Regions from separate parts of the Eubacterium sp. BL-380-WT-2B genome, predicted to be linked through region 1. Evidence: riboswitches for the same ligand, from Rfam matches in the RefSeq annotation. Region 1 holds a riboswitch; each other region holds the start of a gene.
What was found. A riboswitch is a leader RNA that binds a small molecule or an ion and turns the genes downstream of it on or off. The one in region 1 is predicted to bind cobalamin.
Positions count from the first base shown of each region.

Region 2: it holds a riboswitch for cobalamin, as region 1 does, so the genes downstream of both, FYJ53_RS08425 (LytTR family DNA-binding domain-containing protein) here and FYJ53_RS15930 (ABC transporter substrate-binding protein) in region 1, are expected to answer to the same signal.
Region 3: it holds a riboswitch for cobalamin, as region 1 does, so the genes downstream of both, FYJ53_RS02540 (ABC transporter substrate-binding protein) here and FYJ53_RS15930 (ABC transporter substrate-binding protein) in region 1, are expected to answer to the same signal.

Region 1 covers NZ_VUMP01000007.1:311,442-316,484, forward strand. The annotation lists gene FYJ53_RS15920 (ABC transporter ATP-binding protein) at 1-408, opposite strand, end outside; gene FYJ53_RS15925 (iron ABC transporter permease) at 408-1,442, opposite strand; gene FYJ53_RS15930 (ABC transporter substrate-binding protein) at 1,513-2,463, opposite strand; cobalamin riboswitch at 2,568-2,743, opposite strand; gene FYJ53_RS15935 (sugar phosphate isomerase/epimerase) at 2,777-3,559, opposite strand; gene mtnA (S-methyl-5-thioribose-1-phosphate isomerase) at 3,569-4,603, opposite strand; gene FYJ53_RS15945 (MTAP family purine nucleoside phosphorylase) at 4,662-5,043, opposite strand, start outside.
Region 2 covers NZ_VUMP01000004.1:16,225-21,267, reverse strand. The annotation lists gene FYJ53_RS08445 (hypothetical protein) at 1-129, opposite strand, end outside; gene FYJ53_RS08440 (accessory gene regulator ArgB-like protein) at 119-694, opposite strand; gene FYJ53_RS08435 (cyclic lactone autoinducer peptide) at 694-843, opposite strand; gene FYJ53_RS08430 (sensor histidine kinase) at 984-2,294, opposite strand; gene FYJ53_RS08425 (LytTR family DNA-binding domain-containing protein) at 2,330-3,049, opposite strand; cobalamin riboswitch at 3,453-3,615, opposite strand; gene FYJ53_RS08420 (MATE family efflux transporter) at 3,651-5,042, opposite strand.
Region 3 covers NZ_VUMP01000001.1:528,563-533,605, reverse strand. The annotation lists gene FYJ53_RS02545 (iron ABC transporter permease) at 1-717, opposite strand, end outside; gene FYJ53_RS02540 (ABC transporter substrate-binding protein) at 733-1,749, opposite strand; cobalamin riboswitch at 1,861-2,041, opposite strand; gene FYJ53_RS02535 (SDR family oxidoreductase) at 2,103-2,873, opposite strand; gene FYJ53_RS02530 (ABC transporter permease subunit) at 3,071-3,877, opposite strand; gene FYJ53_RS02525 (ABC transporter ATP-binding protein) at 3,870-4,766, opposite strand; gene FYJ53_RS02520 (TetR/AcrR family transcriptional regulator) at 4,757-5,043, opposite strand, start outside.

The DNA of each region.
Region 1 (5,043 bases):
TCTGAAGCCAAGGGTTTTGGTCATCTTCATGGCCTGCTCCACAATCCGGTAATCCTCGGCGCTCTCACGGTCCTTATAGCTCAGATAAGGATTTCGGCCCATGAGCACAATGTCCTCAGCTGTAAAATCATAATCGATGTCAAAGGACTGCGGTACCACTGCTACCATCTGAGAGCGCTCGCGCTGCTTGAGACCAGCGTTATCCCTGCCGCCCACTACGATCCGGCCGCCTGTGATGGGGAGAAGACCAGAAAGGCATTTGAGCAGCGTGGATTTACCGGTACCATTTGAGCCGATAAGGCCGACAAACTCGCCTTTATGGATATCTGCTGTAAAGCCCTTGATCACCTCTTTGCTGCCGTAACCGGTATGAACGCCTTCAAATTTCAGCATAACAGAGTCTTCCATTAACGGGCGCCTCCTCTCTTCGATTTACGCAAAAGATAAATAAAGAAAGGCCCGCCAAAGGCAGCGGTGATGATTCCTACCGGAATTTCCTGTGAGGAAACCGTCCGGGCCAGCGTATCACAGATAATGAGGAAGGTTCCTCCAAATACCAGTGAAAAGGGCAGCAGAATCCGATGCTTCGGGCCGGATAAAATCCGGACAATGTGCGGCACCACTAATCCGACAAAACCGATAATCCCTGTCACAGAAACCACCGCTGCGGTGATTACCGAGGAGACCACCAGCACCTTTTTCTTCAGGTGGTCGGTATTGACCCCAAGCTGTGTGGCGGCATCCTCGCCGAGAAGCATAATATCCAGCTCCCGGACGGTTGTGAACAGGATCAGACAGCCCATGACAACGTAAGGTAAAACAGTGATTACCTGGTCCCATCCCTTACCGTTCAGACTGCCCATGGTCCAGAACATAATCTGATTCATACTCTGGACATTGAAAATCATGAGCAGAGACATAAAAGCCGTCAGCGACTGGCTCACGGCAATCCCGCTCAGCAGCAGGGAAGCGACCGGCACTTTTCTCCCGACCTTTGAAATGTTGTACACTAAAAAGATCGCCAGAAAGGCACCAGCAAAAGCTAAAACAGCCGTTCCGTTTAATCCTAAAAAATCTGCTGAAAAGTGCATGACAATCCCGATGGACGCGCCCAGCGCCGCGCCGGAGGACACCCCAAGAATAAAAGGGTCTGCCATGGGGTTCTTGAAAATCCCCTGGTAGGCAGCGCCGCAGACCGCCAGCGCTCCGCCTGTCAGAAAGCCCAAAATGACTCTTGGCAGCCGGACATTCCAGATAATCGCAATATTACCGGCGGATATTCCCTCCATATTAACAGGCAGGTGCAGAACCTCGTGCAGTAAAATCCTGTTGGCTTCGCCAAAAGGAATGGAGGTAATGCCTACAATGGTGCATAAATAAATTAAGATCAGGCACCCCACAATGGATAAGGGCATCGCGTATCTTTTCAACTTTGTTTTCATCCGTCCTCTTCCTCAACCGTCTGTTTAAAACCTCCGCAGGCGGCAAATGCCTGCCTGCGGAGAAATTTTTCTACTTAAACTGATCCGGATAAACGGCTGCAGCCAGCAGCTCCAGCCCATCCACAACGCGGGGTCCCGGACGCTGGATCAGGTCGCTGTCCGGAGAGAGCATTTCATAATAGACAATGGCGTCATTCTTAACCGCATTGACCTGGTCAAAGCCCGGTACCTTTTTAATTTCATCCGGTGTGGTGAAGAAAGACACATAGACGTCCGGATTCTTTGCGATGATCTGCTCAACGCTCAGCTGCGGCCAGTCTGTGCCGGCATCGGAGGCAATGTTCTTGGCATTGATATCCTTGAGCATGTTACCCAGCAGCGAGTTGTCCCCAGCGCTGTAGTAGCCGCCGATATCAATAAAGACCGATTTCTGCGGATTGGCTGCCGCGGCCTTTTCCTTGATTTCATCGTATTTCTTAGTCATGCTGTCTGTGATTTCTTTAGCCTTGTCATTGGCATTGACCACTTTGCCGGTATTGATGATGGTGCTTTCCACCGCGTCCACAGACATGGGTGTAAAGGTGATGACCTTCGCGCCGGTGGCTTCAATCTGACTGCGGACATCGTCGCTGATCAGATCACCTGCCAGAACAACATCCGGGGCAAGGGAAATGATCTTTTCCACATTGGGATTATTGTAATCGCCAATGGCCGCTACCTGAGCGGCTTCCTCTGGATAATTGCAGTAATCGGTCCGCCCGACAACCTTGTCTCCCACACCCAGCGCAAACAGAATTTCTGTATTCGCAGGCGACAAGGACACGATCTTTGCAGGTTCCTTTTCGATTTTTACATTGTTGCCCAAATCGTCAGTAATGGAGACGGGATAAGCGGTTTCTCCGGTAACTGCGCCGGAAACTTCTCCGCCCTCCTGACCTTTCTGAGCGCAACCTGCCGCGCCAAGCAAAAGCGCCGCGCAGGCCAGAGCCATCAGCAAACTTTTCAATACTTTCTTTTTCATTGGTCCCTCCATAAAATAAATTTAAAACAGCTTAAAACAAAGAAAACCGGCTCCATGAGAGAGACCGGATTATGATAATATACAATCCTCTACTTCCCTCCGAAGTGATTATATTGCTTTGCTTCAAGTGTCCTGACTCTTGCTTCCTTCTCCATCCTCCCTTCCCGTCAGGATACGCCTGACAGTGGTCTATGAGGATCTTGTCTGCAATTACAGTAGCGGGGGCTGTAGCGGATTTCAACCGCTTTCCTCTAACAAAACAGCATCATTAAGTTATTAATTGAAGTTTAGCACAAATCCCCGAATTGTGCAATTAGAAATTATTGTTATTCAGATCCAGACTGTTCCGAACTGCGTGGCAGAAGTCAAGGGGCTCCCGCTTTTTCCATTCGTCATTCGCGATAACCTCATAGGATATAAAATCCACACCCGTACTCAGGATCTCAGACATGACCTCGCCAAAGGGAATCTTCCCCTCGCCCGGTATCCAGTGCCTGTCAATACGCAGGTCATTGTCGGACAGGTGCAGTGCCTTGATGCGGTCCTTGTATGCCTCCAGAATTCTTCCCCTGCCGCAGGGCAGCATATAGTCATGGGAGCTGTCATAGCACATCCCAAAATGATCGGCATGGATGGCGTCCAGCAGCCCCTTCAGCAAAAACGGACGCGACACATTTTCAACGGCGATATTGACACTGTACTTCTCTCCGGCCTCCGCCAGCTCGGAAAAAAAGGCCAGCCCGTTTTCCCATTTATAAGGACCAAGATCCAGATCATTGGTGTGCACCACCACCGTCGGGATTTCAAAGATATGGCAGTCCCGCACAAAGCTGACAAAGGTGTCTAAAAGCGCCCGGGTTTCCGCAGGTCCTTTTTCCCAGATATCGTTATAGCCGATAAAAGGCGCGTGAATGTTGGTGATCCCAAGCCCCTTGCTCCGCACAATGTCCGGGAATTTTTCCTTCTCCAGATAATAGGGCTCACATTCGTCCTCCCAGGAAATCATCACCTCGTCAAAGCCAGCTTCTTTGATCACGTCAATACGCTCTTCAAAAGGCATGAAATAGCCAAACCACGAAAACATACTGTATTTCATCAGCTTCCCCTATTTGTCCTGAAGCCTGGGTATGCTCAGGTCAAAGGGCGGATACACGACGCCCTTTTCTGTGATGATCGCTGTGACATTCTGATGCGGGGTAACATCAAAGGCCGGGTTTTCCATGCGCACACCGTCCGGCGCAATCTGCTGCCCCTTGATATGGCTGATTTCCCGGGTATCCCTTTCTTCAATGACAATATCATCGCCGGACCACATATTAAAATCAATGGTTGAGGTTGGCGCTGCCACATAAAAGGGAATACCGTGGGCCTTTGCCAGAATGGAGACGCTGTAGGTTCCGATCTTATTGGCCACATCACCATTTCGGGCAATACGGTCTGCTCCCACCACCACACAGTCGATTTTTCCCTGTTTCATCATCCAGCCGGCCATATTGTCGGTAATCAGTGTGACAGGAATACCATCTTTTTGAAGCTCATAGGCGGTCAGGCGGGCTCCCTGCAGGAAAGGCCTTGTCTCGTCGGCATAGACGGAAATCTCCTTGCCTGCCTCCCAGGCGGCGCGCACAACGCCGAGCGCCGTCCCGTAATCCGCAGTAGCGAGGGCTCCGGCGTTGCAGTGGGTCAGAATGGTGTCCTTTCGGTGGATCAGCTCCGCGCCATATGCGCCCATATCCCGGCACATCTGGATATCTTCACTGCAAATGGCATCTGCCTCGGTTTTCAGAAGTGCTGTGATCTCTGCCGGTGTTTTTTCCGCGTTGTTTTCGATCACACCTTCCATCCGGTCCACTGCCCAGAACAGGTTGACTGCAGTTGGCCGTGTTGCCCGGAGCACCTGGCAGACTGTCTCCATTTCCTTTAAAAAAGCCCCCCGCGGCAGTCCTTCAAATTCCAGGGCACCGAAATAAACGCCATATCCGGCGGTAACACCAATGGCCGGCGCGCCGCGGACAATCATATCCACAATGGCTGCTGCAATCTCACGGTAGTCAGTGTAACTGTGCGTTACCTCCTCGGTTGGCAGCAGCGTCTGATCAAGCATTTTCAAAGCGCCATTTTCATAATAAACAGGTTTCATGGTTCTTCCTTTCTCGATATCTGAAAAAGCCTCCCTTGGTTAAGGGAGGTAACTTTTTCTATATGCGTTCAATCATCTTAAAAATCAGCTGTTTTACCCGGTCATTGTTATCTTCGAGCACACGCACTACATCCTCGGCCTGCACTGGCTTGATGTCCGGGCGGCCCTCGAGACCAGCGTCATAGTCGGTTATCAGAGCAATGTTGACAACTGGAATCCCCTTTTCCAGACACAGGTAACCCTCGGGATACTGGGTCATATTGACGACATCTGCGCCCATCATGACAAACATGCGGCTTTCGGCACGGGTCGAGAAGCGCGGGCCGTTAACCACCACAACGGTGCCGCCGTCATGGGTTTTGATCCCCAGTTTTTCCGCTTCCTCGAGGGCAATCTGACGAAGACCAGGATCGTAAGGATCTGCCGAGCTCAGGTGCACC
Region 2 (5,043 bases), on a different contig from region 1:
CCAGAAAATTTCCCGTATCTGCTCTGGTGTAAAGGCCTCCGTAATATACGGCGACACATCGAAACCACATTCCATCGCTTCCTGAATCACATTCTGCTGTTCTCTTGTATACCTTGGCTTAACGCCCATTTTTCCACAACCCCAGCAGCATCATCAGCGCCTCAAGGCCCAGGCATTCCGCGGCGACCAGACCAAACCGGCTGTTAAAGGCCAGTCCGGCAAGCAGCGCGCAGGCACTGATAACCACCAGTATTCTCCTCGCCCGTTTCCGGTAGTGGGTGCACTCCGCGTCGTCCAGCGGTTTTGCGCTGTTTTCGACCGGCGCCCATTTGTAGATCACCGGAAAAGCGGACAGCGTAAGCGCCGCGGTAACCACCGCAACCGTCCCCGCCGGGCAGAACCGGGCAATGAGTAAAACAGAAAGTATTGTGATCCATGACAGCAGATAGCAGACCCCGCGTGTATCGGCGTGGTAACCGCCGGCATAGGCGCGGATGGCCGCATAAACAATTAAAAAGACTATGGTCTCCGGCAGCATGCCGAGAAGCAGGCCCACCAAAAGCATGGAAGCGTAGTGAACTGCCTTGAGCATGGCCGATTCCAGGCCAAACTGGTAAATTTCCACATCATCTAAATCGATGATCCGGTGCGCGACCAGACGGTTAACCGTCCATTTGGCACCCCGACCAATCATTAGAACTTACGCAGATCCTTAACTTTTTCGGGAAGTTTGTCTTGGTGATGCATTACCCAGCAAGCGGAATTTGCATTTTTAATTGCTTCCTGCCTTGCTGATTTCGCAACACCTTTTAGCATTTTATCTTTTAAACTATTCTTTTTCATAATAGACACCTCATTAAAATTAATGAATATATCAGCTGATATTCATCATTTTAGTGTTTGCTGAGGATATCTTCAATCCAATTTACCCCAAAGCCCCTTTTGATTGTCTTTTTGACATCGTCCATGCTCCAAATACAAATTTATACGTCTATTCTACTTTCCGGTGACATTAAAATTTTTACTTCGAAACGACCTTCATCACTTTTTCGCTGCATTGTGCCCTCGTATTTCTCTACGGCCGACTTCACGTTCTTCAGGCCTAGCCCCATATGTTTCCCGCCCTTTGTAGATACCAGACTGTCTTTATCCCAAACCAGTTTGCCATTATAGGGATTCCGAATACTGATTGTTATAAATTCGTTAAACTTATAAACCGTTAAATCAATTTTTCTTCTTTCGATCGGAACCTTTGAGCAGGCCTCAATTGCGTTATCCAATAAATTTGAAAAAATTGTGGTCATATCAAAAGGGTCTATAAAATCAAAGTTTAAATCTTCTACTTGCGTATTAATTTTTATACTTTGTTCATCGCATTTTAAAATCTTGTCATTAACTATAATTGTTAGTACACGATTTTTACATTTAAAACGGCCCGAAAAAGCGTCCATGCTCTCTAAAATCGTTTTTGCATACTGTTTTGCTTCTATGCCGCTTCCCTCACTATATATTTCCTCAAGAGTTTGCATATGATTTTTCATATCATGAATCAAACGGCGTGAATGATCATATTGTGTTTCAATGCTATGATAATAATTATTTTGCATTTCTTCCTGTTGCTTTTTTAAGTCTATCTCTCTTTCGAGCTCATACTTTTGTGAGATAGTTTCAAAAAGATAAATTAGATATGTATCCAAGCCTAAAAAACCCGCAATCATCATAGTTAACATTAAACCACTTGAAGTCTTATCAATAAAACTCATGATATAAATAAGCAACGCAGCTTCAAATAACGCCAAAACTATCAAAAACAAATTCTGCTGTAAGGTAATAATATCAAATTTATGCTTTTTCATTAATGTTACAATTGGTTTGTAAAAACATAATAGCATAATTTGATTTCCTAACCCACAAATAAATAACAAAACTATATCGCTTCGAACAGTTTCTATTGTTCTTCCACTAAAAACCGTAAAGAATAAGACTGATAAAGTATCTATAATGAACATATACAGAAAAAAGAAGACACCTGCGCCTACTATTCTTCTTTTATCTTTTGCTTTAAAAAGCAACAAGCCCAAAGCACATGCAGAAATTATTCCATATATACTCTTTAAAATCGCAATACCAGTTAGATTAAACGCAATAGCTACTACAACAAATAATAACCAAGCTAAAATATAAATTTTCCCACTATACTTTCTTTCAAATAAATCAGATAAAAATTTAATCATTACATAACCTGATACGCCATAAGACAAGAACATATCCAATATATAAATCCACTTATCCATACTCTTCCCCTAAACTTATCCTCCTAGCCAATCCTCTACAACAGCTTAAAATTCTCCTCAATATAATCAAACAGCCGCGCCTTAAATTCCACGGCCCGTTTCTGGGCGATGGGCAGGGTTTCGCCATTGTCCAGATACAGGTCGGCGCCCGCAATACGCTTACAGTGAAACAGGTTCACGATCACGCTCTTGTGGCAGTATTCAAAGTCAAAGTCCTTAACCTTTTCCATGATCTCACTCAGAACGCCGTTAAATTCAAAATCGCCCTGGGTGGTGCTCATTTTAATCTTCCGCCGCACACGCTCAAAATAATAAATGTCATTGCTGGCAAAAACCTTCAGCTCGCCGCCCATCATCAGAGAGATGTCATGGCTCTTGTTTTCCTTTTCAATAAAATCAAACACCTCGGTCAGCACCATGTTTACCTTAGCCGTGTTAAAAGGCTTGACCAGGTATTCAAACGCGTGCACAGCAAAGGCGTTGCGCATGTAGTGAGTGTAGCTGGTGATAAAAATAATCTTGACCCGGGCGTCCCACTTGCGGATCTGCTTGGCCGTATCAATCCCATCTGTTTCCGGCATCTCCACGTCAAGAAAAAGGATATCAAACTGGATACGGTCTTCAAGCACTTCACTGCCGTCATGATAGACGTATGTCTCCACATCAATATTGTGTTCCTCACCATATCTGATAATGAGCGCCTCCAGCTTTTCTGCAATCAAAGCATTGTCGTCACAAATCCCAATTCTAATCATCCCATCCACTGCCTTTCCAGTATTTCTTCCATTATACCATATTTTCTTCCCGCACCCTATACAAAGCCATCGTGAAGATTATTTCCCCTTAATAATTTTATACCATAAAAATACTCTATAAAAACGAAGATTTCAAGATTTTTTTCAAAAAAAGAAGCCCCGGCGTTTGGAGCTTCTCAAAAAAGGGAGGGTTTTTCAGCCTCGCTGACTGAAAAGAGGATTTAATGACGCCTGTCTGATGGAACAGGCATTATGAGATTTAATTAAATACGAATGATAAGGTGACCGTCCTTAAATTCCATAAAAAAATCCCTCTCGGATTCAGAGAGGGATGAACGAACACAGTATAATCTGGATGGTAAGGGTTTTTGTTTCGTTTCTTAAGCACTCTAAATCGGAGTCTTTTAAGAACCAATCACTATGTCGGTCTTCTGGCTCAGCAATATCATCTTTCCGCCTTCCCATCATCGTTGACAGTGGCTTTTCAGAAAGCATTTTGCATTACAGCTGCGATTACAGCAAGGGATTCTCACCCTTTTCCCACTACATAGGATCATTCAATATTTAATTAACTTCATCATACGCCCTTTGAGCGGCTTTGTCAACAACTTCTTTTTAAATATTTACGATTTTTAAAGCCTGCCTTCTCTGGCCGCCAGCTGCCTTTATAATAATAGAGCACCAGTACCGCCCCTGTCACAATCCAGGTCAGCGGATAGCTGATGTAGATCATGCGCGCGTCGTGGACAAACCGCAGGGTGGTAAAAATCCAGCCCAGCCGCAGGCCGCACATGCACAAAAGCGTGATGATCATAGGGATTACCGTGGCCCCGGCACCCCGCAGCACGCCCACAAACACCTGATCCGCAGCGTAAATACCATAAAGGGGCACCACGGTGTAAAGCTGGCGCATACCGTTTAAAACCACTGTTTCGTCCGAGGTAAACATGCCCAGAATCAGACAGGCGTTCAGGATAATGGCTGCGCCCAGGCCGATGGTCACGCCCACGCACAAAAGCAGGCAGACGTTTTTGCCCTTTACCACCCTCTCCCAGCGTCCAGCGCCCATGTTCTGCCCTACAAAGTTAGAAATCGCCAGGCAGAAGGCGTCAATGGGCATAAAGAGAAATCCGTCAATTTTCATATAGGCGGTAAACCCGGCCATGACCTCCAGCCCAAAGGTATTAATCTGGGACTGGACCACTACGTTGGAAAAGCAGACCAGCACAGACTGCAGTCCAGCGGGCAGGCCAATTCGCACGATATCCCTGAACACCTGTGCGTGAAACCGGATTTTGGCCAGCCGGAGCCGGTAGATGGGATCAGCCCTCAGCAGGATAATGACAATCAGCACAGCGGCGGCCAGCTGCGAAAAGGCTGTGGCCAGTGCCGCGCCGGCCACGCCCATGCCAAGCGGCCCCACAAAGAGCAGGTCGAGCCCGATGTTCAGCACAACGGTGACCACCAGGCAGGCCAGCGGGGTTTTGGAATCGCCCACCGCGCGCAGAATCCCGCTGCCAATGTTGTACAAAGTCATGGGGATCATGCCCAGAAAATAGATGCGGATATAGGGCACGGCGTAGGCAAGCCCGGCCTCTGGGATGTTCATCATCCGCAGCATGGCCGGCGCAAGGGTCAAGCCCAGAACGGTGAGCGCAAGGCCGGCCGCCAGGCTCAGGGCCACGGCGGTGTGCACAGCCTCCTGCACCTTGTCGTATTTCCGGCTGCCGAAAAACTGTGAAATCAGCACGCTGGCCCCGATGGACAGGCCGATGAAAAAATAGATCATGAAGGTGATGAGCAGGCTGCTCGCGCCCACGGCGGCCAGGGCATTTGCGCCCACAAAACGGCCGACGATCACAGCATCTACGGTGTTGTATAGCTGCTGGCAGAGGTTTGAGAACATGAGGGGCAGGGCGAACAGCAGCAGCTGCCGGCCTATCTTCCCCTCGGTCATCTGGCCTTTTAACGGGATTTCACGGGTTTCTTCCATA
Region 3 (5,043 bases), on a different contig from region 1:
GGGGCGGTGCTGGCTCCAGAAAAAGAGGGTGCTGGCCGCCACCACGACAAAGATGACCAGTGTGGGGCCCCACTTGGCCCCGGACAGGCTGCCAAGCATCCAGAAGGTGAGCTGCTGGGTGGTGTTGGGGTCGTTGGCCATAAAGACCATAAAATTGGAGAAAGCCATGCACAGGGCGCCCAGGGCCATGCCGGAAAGGATGAGCTTGACGGAGTTGGCCGGCCCGCCAATGTTGGCCACTGCCACCACCAGCATGGAGATCAGAAAGGCCCCGATAAAGGCGCACACACCCACACCGCTGCCGCCGAGCACAGCGCCCAGCCCAAAGAACAGGGCTGTGGTCGCCCCCAGCGACGCCCCGGAGGAGATGCCCAGCACATAGGGCTCTGCCAGCGGGTTCTTGACAATGGCCTGCATGACCACGCCGCAGATGGACAGGCCCATACCCACAGCCAGCCCCATGACTACCCTCGGAAAGCGGATCAACCACACCACGTTGTGGGCCGCGCCCCTGGCGTAGGCACTCAGGCTGTCCAGATGGAAGAGCTCGTAGCCGATGACGCTGTACACATCCCGGATGGACAGGTCCATGGAGCCGATGGTAACCGCTGCCAGGGCCGAGAGGATCAGCAGCCCCAGCATGACCACGCATACAAACACATAAAAGGGCTGGCTCTGGAGCCGCCCTTTATCTTTGATCAGTGCGCTTTGTCTCATAAAAAAGCCCGCTGACTAGTTCAGGTTTAAATCTGGGTACATCCCATTCGCGATGGTATGAATGCCGTCGATGGTACGCACACCGCTGCAGTACATCTGCCCCAGCTCGATGGGGATCACCCGGTTGTTCTTCACTGCGTCGATGTCGGCAAAGGCCGCGTTGTTCATGATGGCGTCCTTTGTCTGGGCGGCCATGTCCTGGTCGTCACGGTCCATATAGACTGCGAAGATGACTTCCGGATTGGCAGCGACCACGTCCTCCTCGCCCAGCTTGGACGCGTCCGGACTGGCCAGTGTGCCCTTAAGCTTGGTGACCATATCGCCTGCCAGTGTGGTGGCCCCATAATTGACAATCTGACCGCTCTGGTCCTCCATCACCAGTACTTTGGGGCTCTTGTTTTCCTTCTGGGCATAGGTCTCTGTCTGTTTCACAGCGTCCTTGATGGCGTTCACCAGTTCCCCGGCCTTATCCTCCACGTCAAAGATTTTGCCCAGGTTCTCAAAATCCTGGTACTCGTTATCCAGTGTTTTAGGGGACACTGCGCCGCTGTTGAGCATGTTGTAGCTGTTCACGCCCTGGCTCTGCCACTCCTTCATGCTGCCCAGGTTCTTGTCGGAGAACAGGGAGGTCCAGCTCAGGATCATATCCGGTTCCAGAGCAGTGGCGGCTTCCTTGCTGGGTTTGAATTCGGACAGATAGTTGACCTTGGCGAAAGCGTCCTTGTACGCTGGCTTCACCTCGTGATCCAGACCGCTGGCAGCCACAATTTTGTCCTCCAGGCCCAGGGCCAGCATGGTCTCGATGGCGTTCTGGTATACGGCCAGCACCTTTTCAGGCGCCTTTTCAAAGGTCATTTCCACAGGCTGCTTGTCGTAATCGTAGGTGGTGATGGTGACCGGATAATGGCCGTCTGTGCCGGCGCTCTGGCTGGCGCTGTCATTTCCCCCTGCGCTGCCGCACCCTGCCAACACGCCTGCCGCCAGCACTGCGGACAGGGCAATCCCTAAAAACTGTTTCTTCAAGCTTCTCATTTTTCTACCTCTTTCTTAAAAAATCATATAAAAAGAGCCTGCCGACACATCGCCGACAGGCTCCCATTTACCTATCTCAGGTTCTCCCAGTGACAATCCCCTCACCGGACAAACACGCGTAACACTAAAGGCAGGTCTCCTGACTCACAGCTCCTCCGCACTCCGCTCCCTTCCCGGCCCGAGGCCAGTGGTTTACTGCGGCGCGTCCCTGTTTACAGTGATGGGTTCGTACCGGATTCACACCGGTTTCCCTATTCTCCTTTTTCAAGGCACCCTCAATGGTTTGATTCAATTGTTAATATTAGTATAAGCGAACTTTTCAAAATTGTCAACTGCCGGCGCCCTGAATTTCCTCAGATTTTCCTGAGCACGTTCCAGAACGCCATGCCCAGCCCGTGGGGTACCACCTTGCCAAACACCCGCAGCCCGAAGCTTGCAAGGCCCGGCGTGGATACGGCCGCGCCCAGGCGGCTGTCCCTCATAGAGCGGCGCACAACCGTCTGGACGGTGCCCGCAAAGGGCAGGTGGCGCACCGCGGAGCGGTCCGCGTTGGCGCTGGCCCGCGGCACAAACTCGGTATTTTTGATCCAGTAGGGGCAGACCGCTGTCACCCTTATGCCCCGGCCGAACAGCTCCCAGCGCAGAGCTCTGGTGTAGCTTAGGAGGAAGGCCTTGGAGGCCGCGTACAGGTTCATGCCGGGCAGGGGCATAAAAGCCGCCACCGAGCAGATCTGCAAGATTCTCGCGCCTTTCTGCATGTACGGCAGTACCCTCAGGGTCATATCGACTGCTCCCCGGCAGTTTAAATCAATGAGGGCATTGCTGTCCGCTTCGGTCACCTCGGCGTAATTTCCCAGCTTCCCCATACCCGCGGCATTGACCAGCAGCCGCACGTCCGGCTGCTTCTCGGCCATCAGGGCTGTCAGCTCCGGAAAACTGCTGGTGTCTGTCAGGTCCATGACTACAGGCCTCACCGGTGTTTTTACTTCCCTGGCCAGCGCTTCCAGCCGTTCCCGCCTCCGGGCAACGGCCCAGATCTCATCCAGATGCTCACGTTCACTGATCTGTTTTACAAACTCGCGTCCAAGCCCGCTGGACGCCCCGGTCACTATGGCTATTCTCATAATCGCTCCTTCTTTCATCAGTGCTTCGGGCCTGCCTCTGGCAGCACCCTTTTTATGTACATACCACTTTCAGAAAAAAATAACCGAGCGCGCCTTTTTTATAAGAATCCCCCAAGATACAGGCTCAAAAGGCTCAAAACACCTTGGATACGTGTTTTGAGCCTTTTGAGATTCAGATCTCAGTCTGCTTTTTATATTTACAGCGGCAGGTCCTTCCGCCTGAAGACCAGGATGCCCAGGGTATACAGCACCACCGAGACTGCCGCCAGGGCCGCCATGCACAGGCCCACGGTGTCGCCTCCAGCGATGATCTCGGCAGGGTCAAACAGGCTGTACAGGGTCGTGTAGCGCACAACGTCCAGGTCCTCGCTGACGCCGGAGAGCATCATGAGCACCAGAAACAGAACGGGCAGGCCCCCGCCCAGGGCCAGGGACAGGCGGCTCTCGTTAAACAGGCAGGAGGCAGAGAAGCCAATGGCGCTGACGGCCAGCTGCATGAGCAGGGCGCCTGCGTTGACGAGCAGAAAGGCGCGGATGTCCAGATCGCCCGGGAACAGAGCCTGGCTGACCGCGATCCCCATAACGGTCACAAAGACCATGAGGAGGATATTGGACAGGATCAGGGCTGCGGCCTGGGTTGCGATGACCCTGGTCCGGGAATTAGGCGCGGACAGCAGGCAGGCCATGGCGCCGGAATCCACCAGCTTTGCCGCCGCGTTGTTGCTGGCGATAATGTTAAAAATCATGGGCACCATGATGACAATAAAGCCGTAAAAATAGGAGCCCAGAAAGCCCACAAGGCTTGTCTCAGCGCCAACGTCCAGGTTCATGGCGTTTATCATCTGCTGGGGCAGCATGTCCATCATCTCTTTTATGCCGTCCATGGAATCCGGGTTGAACATACTGATCTCAACACCCATATACATGGCCAGAATGGCCGCGAAGATGACAAGTATCCTGAGCTGTGATTTAAAGGTTTTTCTGAAAAGCGGCCCGCTAAGCATGATGTTTACCTCCGTAATACTGCATAAAAATATCCTCCAGATCCTGGGAGACCGTGTCCAACGCCATGACGTGGTAGCCGGTGAGCATTTTCAGAAAGCTGTCCATGCTCCCTGCCACCCGCACCTCCACAAGCTGGGGGTGCTCCCTCAGCTGGCGGGTGCCGTTGCACCGGGCCGCGAAATCTCCGGCCTCTTTAGCGGTGGCGAAGCTGACCTGGTAGATCTTGTGGCGCTCTGCCTTGAGGGAGGCCACACTGTCCAGGGCTGCCAGCTCCCCGGCGCGGATAATGCCCACCCGGTCACAGGTCCGCTCGACCTCCTCAAAGCTGTGGGAGGACATGAGAATGGTCGTGCCCTTTTTCTTCTCGTTCTGGATCAGGCGGATAAACCGGTTCTGCATGAGGGGGTCCAGCCCGCTGGTGGGCTCGTCGAGGATCAGGACCCCGGGGTCGTGCATGAAGGCGGACACCAGGCCCAGCTTCTGCTTGGTGCCCTTGGACATCTTACGGATCTTCCCTTTTGGGTTCAGGTCGAAAAAGCGGATGAGCTTTTCCATTTTCGCACGGTCCTTCATGCCACGCATCTCGGCCATAAAGTTCAGAAACTCCACGCCGGTCATGCTGTCGAAAAAGGCGATCTCCCCGGGCAGGTACCCTAAAAATTCCTTGATCTCAGCCGCTTGCTTAAAGCAGTCCAGGCCGTCGATCGCGCAGGTGCCGCGCTTGGGCGAAAGAAAGCCCATCAGATGGCGGATGGTCGTGGTTTTCCCGGCGCCGTTGGGGCCCAGGTAGCCAAAGACCTCGCCCTTTTTTACCTCAAAGGACAGGTCAAAAATCCCGCGGCCCTCGCCGTAGTCTCTGGTCAGGTGCTCGATTGCGATCATTGTAATGCCTCCTCTTTGTAGCAGTGCTGTCTTATAAACAGAACGTGCTCGGTATACTCGGAATTCAGCTGTTCAATGTCTACTCTGCCAAGATCGCTCTGGCGCTTCATAAAGCCCTCGGCCGCCCAGATCAGCCAGCGGATCACCTTCTCGGGCGGGGTCTCCTCCCTGAACTTGCTCCGGTCGATCCGGTCCAGGATCAACGCGGTGATGGTGGTCTCCAAATCGCTGTAAAAGCTCATATTCCCCGCACTCTCCGGCGCCTTGTCATAATAGACCCGGA